3 regions of the Brevibacillus sp. IT-7CA2 genome follow, and region 1 is predicted to be linked to each of the others. Evidence: predicted binding sites of a transcription regulator. Region 1 holds the regulator's gene; each other region holds the start of a gene.
What was found. Region 1 encodes LexA, which represses DNA repair genes until DNA is damaged. Its sites were predicted from a motif close to CGAACATATGTTCG; they were not measured.

Region 2: the regulator LexA is predicted to act here: its motif matches at 1,482-1,495, upstream of ACM6JA_RS06385 (carbohydrate kinase).
Region 3: the regulator LexA is predicted to act here: its motif matches at 3,260-3,273, upstream of ruvC (crossover junction endodeoxyribonuclease RuvC).

Annotation. Positions count from the first base shown of each region.
Region 1 is NZ_CATKQT010000011.1:229,104-235,533, reverse strand. Features, by position in the region: gene ACM6JA_RS07490 (GNAT family N-acetyltransferase) at 219-1,109, shown strand; gene ACM6JA_RS07485 (SOS response-associated peptidase) at 1,195-1,884, shown strand; gene ACM6JA_RS07480 (DUF4269 domain-containing protein) at 1,881-2,456, opposite strand; gene ACM6JA_RS07475 (DUF456 domain-containing protein) at 2,565-3,050, shown strand; gene lexA (transcriptional repressor LexA) at 3,101-3,724, opposite strand; gene ACM6JA_RS07465 (LysM peptidoglycan-binding domain-containing protein) at 3,887-4,225, shown strand; gene ACM6JA_RS07460 (DUF896 domain-containing protein) at 4,302-4,499, shown strand; gene crcB (fluoride efflux transporter CrcB) at 4,596-4,961, shown strand; gene ACM6JA_RS07450 (HelD family protein) at 5,000-6,430, shown strand, end outside.
Region 2 is NZ_CATKQT010000010.1:57,276-63,705, reverse strand. Features, by position in the region: gene ACM6JA_RS06400 (DoxX family protein) at 1-65, opposite strand, end outside; gene ACM6JA_RS06395 (FMN-dependent NADH-azoreductase) at 141-767, opposite strand; gene ACM6JA_RS06390 (MarR family winged helix-turn-helix transcriptional regulator) at 903-1,349, opposite strand; gene ACM6JA_RS06385 (carbohydrate kinase) at 1,538-2,638, shown strand; gene ACM6JA_RS06380 (pseudouridine-5'-phosphate glycosidase) at 2,642-3,568, shown strand; gene ACM6JA_RS06375 (VanZ family protein) at 3,646-4,554, opposite strand; gene ACM6JA_RS06370 (heavy metal translocating P-type ATPase) at 4,955-6,430, shown strand, end outside.
Region 3 is NZ_CATKQT010000052.1:86,104-92,533, reverse strand. Features, by position in the region: gene ACM6JA_RS26125 (bifunctional 2',3'-cyclic-nucleotide 2'-phosphodiesterase/3'-nucleotidase) at 1-926, opposite strand, end outside; gene ACM6JA_RS26120 (BofC C-terminal domain-containing protein) at 1,143-1,715, shown strand; gene ACM6JA_RS26115 (hypothetical protein) at 1,802-2,887, opposite strand; gene ACM6JA_RS26110 (hypothetical protein) at 3,020-3,211, shown strand; gene ruvC (crossover junction endodeoxyribonuclease RuvC) at 3,333-3,833, shown strand; gene ruvA (Holliday junction branch migration protein RuvA) at 3,830-4,447, shown strand; gene ruvB (Holliday junction branch migration DNA helicase RuvB) at 4,452-5,450, shown strand; gene ACM6JA_RS26090 (DUF2905 domain-containing protein) at 5,447-5,665, shown strand; gene ACM6JA_RS26085 (SpoIID/LytB domain-containing protein) at 5,825-6,430, shown strand, end outside.

The DNA of each region.
Region 1 (6,430 bases):
TTTTTCAAAAGCGATTAGAAGGCATTATATCTCATCAAAACAAATTTCACGTTTGTGCATGATATCTATTTTGTTCGGGATAGGTATCTTCATCACAACGATAAATTTGACCATGAGAAGAGAATTCTTCTTGTGGTCTTTTTTATTGGAAAGAAGGGATTGCTGAAAAGGAATGAATGATGACAAACAGCACAAACAACAGAATGGGAGGTTTTTACATGGGTGAATATCGATTGATTAGCGACTACAAGCATATCGAAAAATACAAAGAGAGCTTTAATGACCTCGCCAAGCAGATCTTTCAGCTCGATTTTAAAGAATGGTATAACAAAGGCTATTGGAATGACAACTATGTCTGCTATTCCTATTTGGATGGGGATCAGGTTATTGCTAACGCTTCTACCAGTAAGATGATCGTGACATCTAATGGCAGAGACTATAAGGCACTTCAGATCGGAACGGTCATGACGCATCCTGCCTATCGCAACCAAGGATTGGCAGCGAAATTGATGAACCATATTCTTGAAACATGTGAGAAGGAATACGATTTTATTTATTTGTATGCCAATGATACCGTGCTCGATTTTTATCCGAAGTTCGGATTTGAGAGAGTACAGGAAAGTAGTTTTCGCTTATTGGCATCTGATTTGAAAAAGCAAGTAGGACAAAAATCAGTCTTGCGCAAGCTAGATGTTGATAATGAGGCTGATTTTATTGTCATGAAGGAATTTGCTTCCAAAAGAATCCCCGCTTCATCGAGACTAGGTATCAAGGATAGCGAGCATCTGTTGATGTTTTACTTGCTGCTCGTTTTTCGGGATGCGATCTATTATGTCGAAGAGGAGGATGTGATTGTCTTATTGGAACGAGAAGACGACCAACTGCATGTATTTGATCTTGTAAGTAAAAAACCAGTTGATCTAGAAGCGGTCATTTCTCATTTGGTAACGACTGAGACAACGATCATTCATTTTCACTTTATGCCGGATAGTGAGAATGAAAACATCCAATCTGCATGGATGACAACGACGGATGATGTCTTATTTGTTCGTCCCTCGTTAAAAATGGAGACAGAACATTTTCGTTTTCCCCTTACTTCACACGCATAAAAGGTTTGAAATGACACATCGTGTGAAACAGTAAAATAGAAGAAAAAAGCAGACGTCCAGTATGGAAGGATGTGAGGGGAAAAGCATGTGTGGCCGTTTTACTCTCGTAACGAACTTGGAAAAATGGAAGGCACGGTTCCAAATCGAAGTCATTCCATTTGATGCAAAGCCACGGTACAATATTGCACCGGGTCAGTTCATTCCAGCGATTATTGCTGATCGCGGCGAGCGACGTATGGGTCAGTTGAGATGGGGGTTAGTGCCGTCGTGGGCTGCCGATGAGAAGAGCAGCTACAAAATGATCAATGCGCGTTGTGAGACATTAAATGAAAAGCCCGCATTCAAACAGCTTTTCGCCCGAAAGCGATGCATTCTTCCTGCTGACAGCTTTTATGAGTGGATGAACGCCATCACAGGGAAGCAACCGATGCGGATCATGTTGAATACCGGGGAACCCTTTGCTTTTGCTGGCCTGTATGATACGTGGACGAATCAAGAGGGAGAAAAAGTACATACCTGCACGATTGTTACGACAAAGGCGAATGAGCTCATCGAGAATATACATGAGCGAATGCCTGTCATCTTAAAGAAAGATGACGAGGACTTATGGCTTGATCGGGAGAAGTATGATCGGTTGCAGCTCCAGTCGCTGTTTACCCCCTATGATTCCAGCGAGATGATGGTGTATCCGGTATCCATCAAAGTGGGAAGCCCCAAAAATGATGATCCTTCCTGTATTCAAGAAGTAGGGATCAGCTCATTGTTTGAGGATTAATCCTTTCGTAGGAGCTGAACTCTTTTTCGTAATTCCTGTTCGGTTAACGGCTCCAAATGCAACAAAGCCTCGTATGGATCATCACCCGGAATATGAAAGTATCGAGCAAATGCTGGCTCTGTTTTGATGCCACTTTGCTTCAGAGCTCTGATATGTTGGTACGCATCCAAGCCTCCTATGTCTAACAGTAGTGCTTCGATGTCCATATGACGATAGGCGTTTTGCTTTTCGACAGCTACCGGTTGAGCAAACACTTCAAACCAAAAGTCAGCTGTGAAAAACGAAATAACGCACGTGGGAGTACTTTTTACATCTAGGTGTGTCACTTCAAATCTGGGCAAGCAGCCAAATGCTGTACGAACAGCCTGCTCAAACTGTTCCAGATCATGACTCTCGCAAATAATGTCCAGATCGCTTTGCTTGACGTCAATGTTTAATGGGATGGTTCCGGCAAGCACTGGACGGTAATCGGATAGTACCTCCATGATGTGCGTCTGTTGAATCGCTTCCCACGCCGCTTTTTGGCGCATCGTTCCTCTGCCCAAGTAAGAGAGATCATGCCAATTTCTCAAGAGACTACCTCCATGTCTACTTTCTTTTAAAATAGTTTAGACAAAAGTGAATAAGTACGCAACGAAATCGGTAATCACTCGTATACCTAGATGAAGGGAGTGTAGTAGATGGAAATATTTTTGTGGGTAGTGGTTGTGTTATTGTTCTTGCTAAGCATCGCAGGAATTTTTTTACCCGTTTTACCTGATACGATATTACTGTGGGCGGGCTTTTTGCTCTATCACTTTTTCATTGCAGATCCGGGAGCGGGATTGCCCGCATCCTTTTGGTGGGGAATGGTCGTTCTAAGTATTCTGCTTTATGGTGCTGACTTGCTGACGAACATGTACTTCGTAAAAAGGTACGGAGGGTCCAAGTGGTCGTCCATTGCTGCTGCGGTCGGAATTATCCTCGGGATCTTCGTTTTCCCACCGTTTGGTATGTTGATCTTGCCGTTCGTATTCGTCGTCCTGGTAGAGTTGATGGTGCAGAAGCAGTCGATGGAGCGAGCAGTGAAAGCGGGCGTAGGCTCACTGATCGGATTTTTGGGCAGTGCGGTCGTAAAAGTCATATTGCAAGTTACAATGATCATCTGGTTTTTTGTCGCCAGATAACATACAGAAAACGAAAAGGACAGCCGAGGCTGTCCTTTTTTACGTGGAAACTAGTGAATGAGTCGATATACACCGATGACTTTACCGAGAATGGTGACATGCTCCAGAATGATCGGTTCCATCGTGGCATTTTCCGGTTGGAGACGGAAGTGGTTCTTTTCTTTGAAAAATCTTTTGACGGTCGCTTCGTCTTCTTCTGTCATGGCTACGACAATGTCACCATTGTTCGCTACGTGCTGTTGGCGAACAATTACGTAATCTCCGTCGAGAATCCCGGCATCAATCATACTGTTCCCGGAGACGCGCAGCATATAGACCTTGTCAGAAGTCACGATATTGTCTGGAAGCGGGAAGTATTCTTCCACATCCTCAATGGCAGTGATCGGTTGTCCAGCGGTTACTTTTCCGATTACTGGGACACGGACGACAGAGTCTTCGAAATTGTCTTGAAAACGATCTTCATCTGATAGCAATTCGATGGCGCGAGGTTTGGTAGGATCTCGACGAATGAGGCCTTTTTTCTCTAAGCGTGCCAAATGCCCATGTACCGTTGAGCTGGAAGCTAGTCCAACAGCCTCCCCAATTTCACGTACAGAAGGAGGATATCCTTTATCACGAACTTCCTTTCGTATGAACTCGATGATGGCTTGTTGTCTACTCGATAATTTTGACATAGAAAGACACCCCTGATTTCTCGAACATATTTTCCTATATTATACCATGGGAGCTTGCGTTCGACAAACATAAGTTCGATTCTTTGTTGACATGAACATATGTTCTCATTTATCATGAGGTTACAAGTGATTAGAACGTATGTTTGCGAGGAGGCCATTATTATGAATTCATCGACAGAACGAAATCGTTTCGAGAAAAAAGAAGAACGTCGTGTTCGTTTTGGTATCACGAGAGGACAAGCTCTCTTGTTTCTTATTACATTTACTCTCTTTTTTTACTTATTGACCGAACTAGTGTTTGCTTCTTCACCAATGGAGGAGCCACAAGGTATAGAAGTAACCGTACAATCTGGAGATAGCCTATGGTCGTTAGCTGTTCAATACAATGCAGATCAGCATATGGATGTTCGCGACTATATAATAGAAATTAAGGATGCGAACGGTTTAGAGAGCAACAGGATTTACCCAGGTCAGACTCTCATCCTTCCTGATACTCCGTAAGTGTTCGGCTGTCTTGCGGGATCATTCGAATGTGGTATAATGAAGCGGCACTACTACAGAGTGGGAGGAACCAGCAGTGGTATCTGACGCAGAAATTAAACGCATTAACGAATTGGTCAAAAAATCTCGCGAAGAAGGTTTGACCGAAGAGGAAAAGCTCGAACAAAAAGCATTGCGCCAAAAGTACATTGACGCCGTTAAGCTTTCATTGAGAGCAAATTTGGATTCCATCCGTTATGTGGAAGACCTTGAAGAAAATAAGCCAAAACAGTAAGATAACAATTACTGATACGACAGACATCCTCGCTTGACGCTAGGGTGTCTTTTTCTGTGACATACATAACGCTTTGATAGTCAGGGAGGGAGAGCGATGGCGTGGATAGCTGTGGCAGTTGGAGGAGCAGTTGGCTCACTTTTGCGCTACCTATTGTCTTTGCTTGCGAATCAGCCGGGATGGCCGTGGGGAACTTGGATCGCCAATGTTTGTGGATCTTTGATCATCGGCATCTTGTTCGTGCTGGGGAAAGAACGTGGCATTTTATCTCCGACAATCTATCTATTATTTGCAACGGGGGTCATGGGAGGATTTACGACGTTCTCTAGCTTCTCCTTGGAAGTGGTCTCTTTTTGGGGAGAAGGTCACCTGTTGCGTGGCACTTTGTACGCTCTTCTCAGTTTGGGAGTCGGACTACTTTCTTGTGCGGCTGGAATATGGTTGGCTAGGCAATGGTCCTAATACGTCCAATGACACGATACATGTGAGGGGGAATGAATGTGAGTACACAGCATCGTGATTATGAATGGGAACAAAAAAAGCTGGATGAAACAATTTCAGCGATCGACGAAGAAATGGAGCAGCTTCGCAATGATATTCGCGAGGCAACAGATGACTATGTGAAACAGGTCGTTAACTATAATAAGGCTAAGGATTTGCGCTACCTCGAAGATCAGGGGCGAGAGAAGCCTTATTTCGGCAGAGTGGATTTTTTGAAAGATGAAATCTACGAGCTGGATCAGGTATACATAGGAAAACGAGGAATTGTACGCAGCGATACGTTTGATTCTGTCGTCGTGGATTGGCGTGCGCCTATCGCCAGTCTTTATTATTCCGGTGAGAGCAAAGACGCGTTTTACCGGATGGGACGCGAGATTGTGCGTGGTGAAGTTCGATTGAAGCGTAATTTTGCGATCGAAGACGGAAAGATCGTCGGCATCTATGATGGAGCGGTAAAAGAAACGATTAACCGCGAAATGGGGCATCCCGACGAGTTTTTGCAAGAGGGCTTCATCGATGAATTTTTGGCAGCCAATCTGAATCAGGCAAACGATAGCAGGCTAAAAGACATCGTCGCTACCATTCAATCCGAGCAAAATGATATTATCCGGGCGGAAAAAGAACGGCCCATTGTTGTGCAAGGAGTAGCAGGGAGCGGAAAAACGACCATCGCGCTGCACCGACTATCCTATTTGATTTATAACTACCAGGATTCCATGATGTCCAAAAAGTTCATGGTGTTTGCACCGAACCGGATGTTTCTTACCTATATATCCGAGGTTTTACCTGAGCTCGGCGTCGATGACGTTCAACAGTCTACCTTTGTAGATTGGGCAGCGCGTCTTGTGAAGCCACTGCTGCCAAAAGGATGGAAAATCGTGAGCCCTGATAAGCCTCTTCAATTGTTCTTTGAAGAGGGGCAGGATGAGCGCCAGCAAGAAATGACGCGAAACAGGCTTCGCTTCAAAGGATCGCTCGCTTGTCGAGAGGCGCTGGAGCAATACATTCGTCATATCGTCGAAACAAGAATTCCTTTTAAGAAGCTCAGCTTTTTATACAACAAAACGAAGCAAGTCTTTTCAATTCCGGGTGATTTTATTCGCCAATGCTTCCTGGAGCAATTCGCGAATATGCCGTATCATCGCAGGGTAGAAGCGCTTCGCAAGCATTTGAAACAAGAAATGAACAAGCAATTATTTGCCCATTTGCGAGAGCGAAAAGTCGATTTGGACAAAGAAAGCTTGTACAAATTCGAGAAAATGCTGGAGCAAATACTGGATACATACCTGACTTCGTTTCCAAGACTGGAAATCTTCGCAGCTTATCGCGAGCTGATTGCTGACGAGGAATTGCTGCGCAAGCTCGTACCTGCTGACATTTCAGACGAAGTTGTGCGTGATGTGACGCAGTCAAGTGCTGCGCTGTTTGCA
Region 2 (6,430 bases), on a different contig from region 1:
GCACCATGACCTGCAAACGTCAAACCGATGACCAAACGAATCAATAACAATCCAGTATCCAACACATTTCATCTCTCCTTAATTATTTTTAATTAGTATATCTTTATTTTAAGATATTCGTCCAAAAAGGCTGGCGGGCCTTAGAAGGATTCCGCCAGTTTTGCTGCTTTTTCTACACCAGCTGCAACGAGCTCAGCTGCTTTGTCTTGGAATTGGTTGTGACCTTCTACGATCACTTCGGATACATTGCTGATGCCCCAGAAGCCGAGGATCGTGCGAACGTATTTGTTTGCCATTTCAATCTCAGCCATAGGGCCTTCGGAATAAACGCCACCGCGTGCGCTCAACAGAGCTACTTTTTTGTCGCCCATCAGACCAACTGGACCTTCAGCTGTGTACTTGAATGTTTTACCTGCTTGGGAGAGGTAATCCATGTACGAGTGCAGAACAGCAGGAACAGTGAAGTTCCACATTGGGAAAGCAAATACGATTTTGTCTGCTCCTGTAAATTGGTTCAGGTATTTGTTAACCAAGTCAGCGCGTTTTTGCTCATCGGCAGACAGCTCGATGCCATTTCCTGCTTTCCACATAGCAGTCAGCATGTCGTTACCGTAATAAGGGAGGTTTTCAGCAAACAGATCCAACTCAACGATTTCATCGTTTGGATGTGTTTCTCTGTATGTTTTGGTGAAAGCTTCGTACAGCTTTACGCTTGTTGCCTGCTCAACTGGGCGATCGTTTGCTTTAATAAAAAGTACTTTACTCATGAAAATTTTATTCCCCTTCCATTTAGTAAGTCGCTAACTTTTAATGTGTAAATCTTGATTTTAAGATTATTACGTATCAGATCTTTTGTCAACACTTTTTTAAAACGATTGTGGTGGAGAGAGGGGCCTGCTCATCTAATAAGTAGCCTGAGCAGTACGTCCCAACTTTTTTAGCAGTTCGATTGCTTGACGCTGTTCTTCTGGTGTGAGACCTTCCATCGCTTTCTCAATGGAGAGTTGATGAGGAGGGAAGATTTCAGACAAGAATTGATGCCCTTTTTCAGTGAGTTCCGCAAAAATGACGCGGCGGTCTGCCGAACAGGGCTTGCGAATGAGCAGTTGCTTCTTTTCGAGTTTGTCCACAACGTATGTGATGTTTCCGCTGGAGATCAAGATTTTTTCGCCAATTTGCTGCAATGGTTGAGGACCTTTATGAAATAATACCTCTAGTACCCCGAATTCGGTTGGATTAAGTCCATGTTGGCGAATGTGACGATTGGAGTGAGCGGTAACCCAGTTGTATGACCTCGATAAAACTACAAAAAGATCGAGGGGATCATTTCGCAGTGGTTTGTCAGACATATGGACCCTCCTATACATCGAAATTTCGATATCTTTAATTTAAGATAATCCTACATGATCTTATTCAGATTTGTCAAATTGAGATAAAAAATAAAATGAAAAACACGTCTGTACAAACAAATGTCCTTATGATAAACTTTTGTTTGTAAACGAGCTGTGAAAGCGAAACAGAAGAAAGGAGGATGACCGTGGAAAAAGACATGCAGATACTTCATCATATCCGGCAAAATCCTTTTATCACGCAACAGGAGCTGGCTGATCTGATTGGCATCTCACGTTCAGCGGTAGCTGGCTACATCGCACAGTTGACCAAACGCGGGGAAATCAAAGGACGGGCTTATGTACTTCGTGATGAAGGAATGATTGCTTGTATCGGTGGAGCAAACCTGGACCGCAAAGCACGCGGCAAGCAACAGGTGCGTCTACAATCATCCAATCCCGTAACGATTATGGAATCGTGTGGAGGGGTGGCACGGAATATCGCGGAGAACCTCGGTCGTCTTGGCTGCAATACGTCACTCATTACCAGCATTGGTGAGGACAAAGAAGGCGAATGGCTCTTGCAGGAGACGAAAAAGCACGGGGTGCACATCAGCCAGGTGTGGCGACTGCCTACACAGCGGACGGGAACGTATACGGCGCTTCTCGATATTGATGGCGAGATGGTTGTTTCCTTGGCGAACATGGATATATACGATGCTCTCACACCGGAGATGTTCGCGGAAAAATGGTCGCACATTGCAGCAGCCCACGTGGTTTTCATCGATACAAACATTCCGGCGGACTGCTTGGCCTACATCATCGAACGATGCCGGGAGGAAAACATCCTGCTCTTCGTTGACCCGGTCTCTTCCATTAAAGCAAAGAAGCTCCCACAGCAATTGGACGGAGTAGAAGCGATTTTGCCGAATCGCGAAGAAGCAGAGCTGATGGCTGGCATGAAGATCACGACGATCGAAGAATGCGCCGAGGCTTGCCGCAAGATCAGGGAACGAGGCGTCAAGCACGTCATCGTGACCTTGGGCGAAGAAGGCATTTACTATCAATCCGAGGACGTTGAGGAGCATATGTCTCCATATCCAACGGAAGTGGTAGATGTAACAGGTGCGGGAGATGCGTTCGCGTCGGGACTCTTGTATGGCATTGTAAACGGAGAGTCTTTCCAGAGAGCGTGCCGTCTTGGATTGGCAGCATCCGCTCTGACATTGCAAACAGAGCAGTCCGTATCTCCTCTATTAAAAGCAGAACAATTGGAACTGGCCGTAGAACAATTCGAAAAGGAGCGATAAGAGATGAAACAATATTTGACCTTTACTGAGGAAGTACGCCACGCACTGGAGAACAACCTGCCGGTAGTTGCTCTGGAGACAACGATTATTTCGCACGGTATGCCATATCCGCAAAACATTGAAATGGCAAAAGAAGTAGAGCAAATCATTCGCGACAACGGTGCTGTACCAGCTACGATCGGGATCATGGATGGCAAAATCAAAATCGGTTTGACTGACAGCGAGCTGGAAGAGTTTGCGACGAACAAAAATGTAGCAAAAGTAAGCCGTCGCGACTTCGCGTACATTTTGGCAAGCGGTAAAATCGGTGCGACTACAGTAGCCGCTACCATGATCGCAGCTGAGATGGCTGGCATCCACATGTTTGCAACTGGCGGTATCGGCGGGGTACACCGTGAAGGCGAAATCACTTGGGACGTATCTGCTGACCTGACTGAGTTGGCGCAAACAGATGTAGCTGTAGTATGCGCAGGTGCGAAATCGATCCTCGATATCGGCCGCACACTCGAATATTTGGAAACACAAGGTGTACCAGTTGTGGGCTACCGCACAGATGAATTCCCATCCTTCTTCGCTCGCGAAAGCGGATTTGGCGTAGACATGCGCATCGATACACCGGAAGAAGTCGGTAAGATGATGAACACCAAATGGGATCTGGGACTCAAAGGCGGTATGATTATCGCGAACCCAGTACCAGAATCTGATGCACTGAACCACCAGGAAATCGAGGCTGTGATCCAGAAGGCACTCGCAGAAGCAAAAGAAAACAACATTGCAGGTAAACAGGTAACGCCATTCATGCTCGATAAAGTGAAAAAGCTGACAGAAGGCAAGAGCTTGGCAACCAACATCGCGCTGGTGAAACACAATGCTGAAGTAGCTGCGAAAATCGCGGCAGCTTATCAGAAAGAAGCGAATCAAGGTAAATAAGAGAGATTGAACAACAAAACAGTCAAAGAAAAACGAGCCTCTAGAATCGCTTCTAGGGCTCGTTTCGTTTATTTTACTCACTCCCACCAATGTTGCATTCCACGGATTCCAACGTCCCACAGCTTAGCGTTTCCGGAAACGATAATGGTAATTTCGTTTACCTCGTTAAAAGGCAACTCCCTCAAAGCCTCTGCCCCTTGATAGGATTGTTCGTTTAACTGAGATATTTCTTGTCCATCTACGATGATTTTGGCTTCACCCTTAGAGTCTCCATTGTCGGGAATGCCGAAATAGAAATAAAGCCAGACATTTTTTTGGTTCCCCAGAATATAGTTGTATGTTTTGATTGATTCCCCTTCATTGCTATACACGTTCATTTTCGGCTCTATTCGCTCACCTGCTACGGTGAAACTTGGGAGGTTCTCAGTCATAGGTGTAGTTCCTGTCACTTCTTTCATAACAGTTAATGACTGAATAGGGCCTTCTCTTTTTTTGATGATTTCAGAGACCACCATGACTCCAATTATAAGGACAACAATAGATAGAGCAGAAGCCATGAGCTTTTTATAAGAAATGTTTGAAGAAAATCCAACTCTATAGGCAACATAACCAATCGCTGCCCCTAATGTATTGGAAATCACATCATTTATATCAAAGCTACCAAGATAGGTTAAAGCCTGAACTGTTTCTAGAACGAGAATCGCTAAGACAAACAAGGATATGAACTTCCCAAATCTTACACGATACAACAGGGGAAATAATATTCCAAAAGGGATAAAAGCAGCAACGTTTCCGAAATCAACAATCCATGAATAATTTAGTTCTGGAAATTTAAGTGGTACTCCTTCTGGAACAAGGATAAAGGTGTAACTATCTACACTGGTTGCACCGTCGAGCCTGTTAAACGCAAAGAACATAAAAAATAAAATTAAAATCGTATAGCATATGGTACCAGCTAAAACGACTTTCCGTGATTTCGTTTCCATAATTTCAATCTCCTTAAAGCTATTTGTATCTGAATGATTTTACTCTGAATGAATACGTAAGTAATTAGCTGTTAGTCACATACTTCATTAACGGTGAGAAGCTCGGGGATGACATTGCTGTTAAGAAGTACTGCCATATGTTTGGAAGGAGACCGCCCGAACAAAGTGAGGAAAAAGGCGACTGGAAAACATGTGGCAGGGCTTCGTCCGGCAGAATAGCTGGATGACAACTAAGCATTTTCCCTGTGTTTTCAGCACTTGAAGCCCATTTAGAAAAAAATTGAAAAAAGTACTTGATATACCCTCAGGGGGTATTGTATAGTAAAGGTGTGATCAGGAAACAACGTAAGGGAAACGATACGATAAAATATACCCCTAGAGGGTATTTGGAGGGATTATAATGAGTGCCAAAACAGCAGAGGCAACAGTCGCAATCTCAGGGATGACTTGCGCAGCTTGTGCACTGCGCATCGAAAAGGGCTTGGGAAAAATGGAGGGAGTGGAGACTGCCAACGTCAATCTGGCTTTGGAAAAATCCACAGTCGTCTTCGATCCAACGAAAACGAACATCGACGACATCCGCTCCAAAATTGAATCGCTCGGCTATGGCGTCGTCACTGACAAGGTGGAGCTAAACATCTCGGGAATGACATGTGCGGCTTGCTCCACACGGATCGAAAAAGGCTTGAACAAAACAGATGGGGTTCTGAAAGCAAACGTGAACCTGGCGATGGAAACAGCCACTGTCGAGTACGATTCATCACAGGTAAGTGTGACGGACATCATTCAAAAGGTAGAGAAGCTAGGGTATCAGGCGACTCGCAAGGAAGATGGAAAAGAAGAAGAAAAAGTAGATCGTCGCCAGGAAGAAATCAAACGTCAGACCCGCAAGTTCTGGATTTCCGCGATTCTGTCGCTCCCGCTGCTCTGGTCGATGGTGAGCCACTTTTCCTTCACCTCGTTTATCTGGCTGCCTGAAATCTTGATGAATCCGTGGGTACAGCTCGCATTGGCAACACCGGTACAATTCATCATCGGAGCACAGTTTTACGTGGGAGCTTTCAAAGCCCTTCGCAACAAGAGTGCCAACATGGATGTGCTGGTTGCTCTCGGTACCTCAGCTGCTTATTTCTACAGTTTATGGGTCGCGATCAATTCCATCGGTGCTCATGGCGGCCACATGCTGGAGCTGTACTTTGAGACCAGTGCGGTACTGATCACATTGATCGTCTTGGGTAAACTGTTTGAGATGAAAGCAAAGGGACGCTCTTCGGAAGCGATCCGCAAGCTGATGGGCTTGCAAGCAAAAACAGCAGTAGTCGTACGGGATGGCGTCGAAATGACCATTCCTGTAGAAGAAGTGAGACTGGGCGACGTCGTTCACGTGAAGCCGGGCGACAAAGTACCTGTCGATGGCATCGTCATGGAAGGACAGTCCGCAGTCGATGAATCCATGCTGACTGGCGAAAGTATTCCGGTGGATAAAGCCGCAGGCGATACCGTTATCGGCGCCACCTTGAACAAAAACGGCTTCTTGAAGGTTCAAGCAACCAAAGTCGGAAAAGAAACGGCTCTGGCGCAAATCATTAAAGTAGTAGAAGAAGCACAAGGAACAAAAGCACCGATTCAGCGCGTAGCTGACAGCATCTCCGGGATTTTTGTCCCAATCGTAGTAGGGATTGCCATTCTTACCTTCTTGATCTGGTACTTCTTCGTTATACCTGGCAACTTCGGTGAGGCTTTGGAAAAAGCAATTGCTGTACTCGTAATCGCTTGCCCGTGCGCCCTCGGTTTGGCTACACCAACCTCGATCATGGCGGGATCTGGACGCGCAGCTGAGCTGGGTATCCTGTTCAAAGGCGGGGAGCATCTGGAG
Region 3 (6,430 bases), on a different contig from region 1:
ACGGCTGGTTTACCGTTGATCGTTCCTTTTTCTGCATCAATGCCTGGAATTTTATCGAATCCAGGGCCAGGGAATACGGAGTGGGAGTGTCCGAACAGGATCGCGTCGATACCATCTACCTTGCTCAGCTGGTAGCTAGCGTTCTCCAATTGAGGACCACCCTCGATAGGGCCAATTCCGGAGTGAGGAACCGCGATGATGATGTCCGCACCTTTTTTCTTCATTTCAGGTACGAATTTGTTGGCGGTTTCCACGATGTCCTTCGCGATTACTTTTCCTTCTAGGTTAGCCTTGTCCCACTGCATAATTTGTGGCGGAACAAAACCGATTACACCTACTTTGAGTTTTACATCTTTACCGTTCTCATCTTTAAAAGTACGCTCCAGGATTTCGTAAGGAGTGTACATGTTTTTGTCATTGTCCGGGTTTTTGTCTTTGTCATCTACATAGACGTTGGAATTTATGTAAGGGAATTTCGCACCCTTCAAGCTGGTGTCCAAGAACTCCAAACCAAAGTTGAACTCGTGGTTACCGATGTTAGCAACATCATAGTCCATCAGGTTCATTGCTTTATAAGCAGGGTGAGTATCTCCAGCTTTCAACGGATCGATTTTTGCCACGTAGTCGCCCAATGGGTTTCCTTGCAACAAGTCACCGTTGTCGATCAGGATGCTGTTTTTCGCTTCTTCTCTTGCTTTTTTGACCAATGTCGCTGTTTTTGCGAGGCCAAACTCGTCTGTGTTTTTGTCTTGATAGTAGTCATAGTTAACGATGTTTGTGTGGATATCTGTCGTTTCCAACAGGCGGAGCTTGAGGACAGAATCTGTTTGCGCGCTTACAGGAGTAAGAGGAAAAGAGAGTGCGCCAACAACCAAAGAAGTGCTGAGGAGGAAAGCAGTCAGCATTTTTTTGTTCGTTTTTTTCATGTTTGAAATGACCTCCATAAGTTTACAATAATGCCAAGCAAAAATAGTTTATCATTAGATTCGGAAGCTGGATAGATAGCTAGATGAAATAGTATATTAATTTTTTGTATTGACAAAAATAAAAAAATATATCGTCAATCCCCCATTGGTCGCGTATGTCCCTCTATCTTTGTGGAAATGATAGGAAGAAAAACCTATATAAAGAAGGGGTTCTATGTGACTGAGAAGAAAAAGTGGATGGTTTACGCGACGTGGGGTGCAGCATTAGCCACGGGCGTCGTAGTCGGCATCCTGTTAGTAGGGAAGGACGGAAACGATTCGGGTCTGGCTCGTTTACTGAACCATACAGGAAAAGCGGACGTAGTCGTAGGTAATTCGTATGAACTGGTTTTAGCTCGCCATTATTTGTGTGGGGTGCGAGATGAAGAACATGTGACAGTTCGTACCAATCAACTGGCAGACGTCATGGGTAACTATAATGGATGGGAAATTGTACAAGCAGAACCTATCAAGATGATCTTAATGAAACGCGAGCAGGATATAGCGCCAGCATGCAAGGAGAATGGACATATCGGAATAGCTGCGGACGGCATGCTTACTCTCTTTCATGGTCTGCCTGCTGAACAAGATGTCGTGCAAACCTTTTATCGAATCGATACTGCGAAAATGGAAGCGAGTCTGCCAAAAGAGGAATGGGAGAATCTGAAACGGGGGATTCGCATTCGTAATTTGGCAGAGTATAACAGTGTATTGTCCACCTATGGCGAATACCAATGGAGTGGCCAATGAAAACGGGTAGACCAAAAGAAATCCCTTTCGAGCCTTTCGTGTAAAAAAGCACGTATTGGACTGGAAAGGGATTTTTATTTCCATTGCTATGGATTCGGTTCAACCGCAATGATTCGCCAGCGTTCCCCCGGTACTTCGCGGCGCAAAAGAAACTTCCATGTCCGTCGAAAATTACCACCTTCCCGGCCGATGTATGTGAGTCGAACAGGAACCTCTATCAAGAAGGGGCCGCGTTCGTCTGACGGGATGACGATTTCTGACGATCGCACAGATTCGATCGCGGACAGCCCTTCAGGAAGTGAGAATCCGTCCGTTGTCATTCGCATCGCATGGGTGTCGTGCTCATGCAGAGCCGTGAGGAAATAGCCGACGAGCTCTTCAGGAGACGCCCCTTTTATTGTAGTTGCAAGCGCTCCGGAGGCCTTGAGAATCATCATGCTGTGACTGGGATCGGGCTCTGTGCGTCGATGAGTGGAGCTGCCGAAAAAGTGGATGCAAAAATGCCCGGGGAATTCATTTCCTTTAATCGCACCAGCGCCATGAGGCATTCCGTGCATGGATGCTGCAAAATAAGTTCCGTCTACCTCTACCAGAATGGCTCTGCGCTTCCACGACCATTTCCCCTGATAAATATTCTTCATGATCTGTGTATCTTTGCGTGTCAACGGCTGAACATCGGCATGGCGACTGCCTGCTCTGCGCTGGACATCAAAACGTTGGCCTGTCTCTAAATCAATCACGGTACCGAACTCCATCCGTTTCAACGTTTTTTTCACCTGTTCCCAGGGAATGGCTTGCGCAAAATGGATGGTCTCTACGGACTTGATCATTTCTTCGATCCGCTGGCGAACATCGTTTGCCAAAACATAGCGACGAGGCATTTCTGTTTCATAAAGCTGGCCATCGTGATCATATACATACGTTCGTTTTTTTACGGTCAATGTAGCACGTACCCAGTGCGGGTTATAGGAGGCGACTTCGGTAGTAGAGCCCAATAGCCGCTTCGTAAATTGCTTTTGATCACGGAAGGACATGCTCGTTTGGAAGGAGGACTCAGGTGACACCGAAACGGTGACCGTGATGTCATTCTTGACCTTGGCAAACACAGAGTGCGGCATTGACAGGGCGATTACGAAGAGGCATATACAAAAAATAAGGACTTTGCTTCGCAACAACCAACACCTCCACTGCTTATCGTTTCAATAAGATGTCTGGCTCATGTGGCGTAAATCTTGGTATCATAACACCATTGCGCTTACGCCATACTGATTTCATACGGTGATCGAAGGAGGAGTCTTTAGACCATGTCTACCATGCCTAGAGGTAGCTACAAAGACCAGTTCCATCAGCGTTTGTACGTTCAGTTGAACCAGGGGCACAACAAGCTCAATTACCAACAGATCAACAAGATCAAAGAGCACATGCAGAGTGGCGTAGACGACTATGCCCACATGCAGCATGATGTGTCGGATTCATTCGGAATGAACAAACACTAACAGACACCGTATAACCCGCTCCTTTAATAGGGAGCGGGTTTTTATATGGAAATACACGTTCGCTTTTCGGGTGCTTTGTGTTACAGTAGAGAGTAGAATCTTTGCTCACGGAGAGTGGACTATGCGCATTTTAGGAATTGACCCTGGCATTGCGATTGTTGGCTTCGGGGTTGTGGATAAAGAGGGCAGCCAATTGCGTCCCGTCCAATATGGAAGCATTCAGACAGAAGCAGGATTGCCAGTGCCACTTAGATTGAAACAGATTTTTGAGGCAATGCAGAGCCTTCTGGAAACATATCGTCCCGATGAAATGTCCGTCGAAAAGCTTTTCTTTAATAAAAACGTGACGACGGCCTTTACAGTTGGTCAAGCGCGAGGGGTTATTATACTTGCAGCAGAGCTGGCTGGTGTGCCGGTCTATGAATATACCCCAATGCAGGTCAAGCAAGCCGTGACTGGATACGGGGGAGCAGAGAAGAAGCAAATACAGGAAATGACGAAGCTCTTATTGCGGTTAAAAGAAGTACCAAAGCCTGACGACGTGGCGGACGCATTGGGCATTGCTATTACGCACGCACAGTTTCGCGCGTTCATTTCCATTTCGGAAGGGGTTCAGAAATGATTGATTTTGTAGAAGGTACACTTAGTTATCTCGATTCGGAATACATAGTTATCGAAACCGGCGGAATAGGTTATCGACTGTTTTGCCCAAACCCGTATCAATTCGTTCGATATGAAGGCAGCAAAACTAAATTGTTTACCCACCACCATGTGCGGGAGGATGCCATTCTGTTGTACGGTTTCGCTACCCGTGACGAACGCGATTTATTCCGCAAGTTGCTTGATGTTAGCGGAATCGGTCCAAAGGGCGGATTGGCCATTCTGGCTGCGGCGACGCCTGAGCAGCTGGTGATGGCGGTTCAACAGGAGAATGTTACCTATTTGACGAAATTTCCGGGGATTGGGAAAAAGACTGCCCAGCGCATTATCCTCGATTTGAAGGATAAATTGGTAGGATACACACCATCTGCGATTTTGACTGTTGCAGCGGGTGATTTGACAGCAGGCGAGCAAGCTGTGTCTGCGCTGAACGAAGCACTCGATGCATTGACTGCACTGGGTTACTCTGATGGTGAACTGCAAAAAATCAGAAACACGCTGTCTGAGAAATCAAAAGAGGGCGATGGTGTAGAAAAGCTCATCAAACAAGGGCTTGCGTTGCTCATGAGGGGGTAGGATTTTGGATTCTCGGATCATCACGACGCATATGAATTGGGAAGAAGATGCGGCGGAGCTGAGCCTCCGTCCTCGCTATTTAAACGAATACATCGGTCAACAGCACGTGAAGGAAAACCTGAAGATTTTTATTGAAGCAGCCAAAATGCGGAAAGAGTCGTTGGATCACGTACTGCTGTACGGTCCGCCTGGTCTAGGGAAGACGACCTTGTCGCAAATTATCGCAAATGAGCTGGGTGTGAATATCCGCACGACGTCTGGTCCGGCAATTGAGCGTCCGGGTGATTTGGCAGCGATTTTGACGAATTTGCAAGAGGGCGACGTCCTGTTTATCGACGAGATTCACAGGCTCAATCGAAGCGTCGAGGAAGTACTATATCCGGCTATGGAGGATTTTGCACTGGACATCATTATCGGTAAAGGGCCAAGTGCTCGCAGTGTTCGTTTGGATTTGCCACCATTTACACTGGTCGGGGCCACGACGCGAGCTGGCATGCTGTCCGCGCCGCTTCGAGATCGCTTTGGGGTTGTAAATCGCCTCGAGTTTTATACAGTCCCGGAACTGACCTTTATCGTTTCCCGTGCAGCCGACATCCTGCAGGTCGTCATTCGAGAAGGCGGAGCAGAGGAGATTGCCAGACGTTCACGGGGAACACCCCGGGTGGCAAACCGTTTGCTGAAGCGGGTTCGCGATTTTGCTCAAGTAAAAGGCGAAGGTGTCATTACAACAGAGATTGCCAAAGAAGCACTAGAAAGATTGCAGGTGGATGCCTGCGGTCTGGATCATATCGACCATAAACTATTGCTAGCGATTATTGATCGCTTTGACGGCGGACCGGTTGGACTGGATACGATCGCAGCAACAATCGGAGAAGAGTCGCAAACGGTGGAAGATGTTTGTGAGCCATACCTCATGCAGATTGGCTTCATGCAGCGGACGCCGCGGGGGCGTGTTCTCACTCCGAGTGCGTACCAACACTTTGGTCGGGAGATGAAATCGTGAATCCTGTAGCCAAGCTACTTATTATTGGTGGTGCTGCATTAATCGTAATCGGTCTTTTGTGGCAAGTAGGAGGCAGATTTTTGCCACTGGGGCGTTTGCCGGGAGATATCGTGGTAGAAAAGGAAAACGTTAAGTTCTACTTTCCGATTGTGACTTGTATTGTGATTAGCATCGTCCTGTCTCTTGGCATGTATTTATTCCGACTGTTTAAATAGGCAAGTGTGAAGGTCATCGGAGCTCATCGTTCCGGTGGCTTTTTTGCGTGCGGGCGTTTGGTCCCATTTTACGAAAAAGGCAGGAGATCAGCCTGCGATTGTCGAAAAACATTGGGAAGACATGCCAATTTTTGTTGAAAATCAGGTGGAGAAAGGACAATGGACGACATGAGAAAGAAATGGATGGGGAAAGTCCTTTCGGTGGGCCTGCTATCAGTAGTTCTCGTAGGAGGACAAGTACCAGCGCAGGCAGCCGGCGACAATATCAGGGTCGCGCTATTTGTGGATACGGGACAAGGTTATCGGGGAGTAGTTCCTTCCGTGACGCTAACGGCTGAAAATGGAATGGAAGTCGTACTCAATGGACCCGAAGGCAAGACAGATTTACCCGAATTAAAGGGAGATGCAGCCCGTTACCGGGTTGATGAATATCATCTGATCGTTGCCGAAACAGGTGACTGGAACCGTGCACAGCAGATTGCACAGCAAATGAGCCAACGCAAATACGAGGGCTCAATCCAGGTGGCAAAGCGCAACGGTCAGACCGTCTATCAAGTCGTAAGTGGAACGTATGACACGTATCAGGCTGCAGCCAATCAGGCAAAAACAGTTGCCCAGGCAATCGGGCAGAACCCGCTGGTAAAAGGTCCACTTCGACTCGAAGCGGGTAAATTCAAAAGTTTAAAAGAAGCACAAGAATGGCAAGCGTCATTTGAAGCAGCAGGTATTCCTGCTTATCCCGTGATGGTATCAGATGGGGATAAA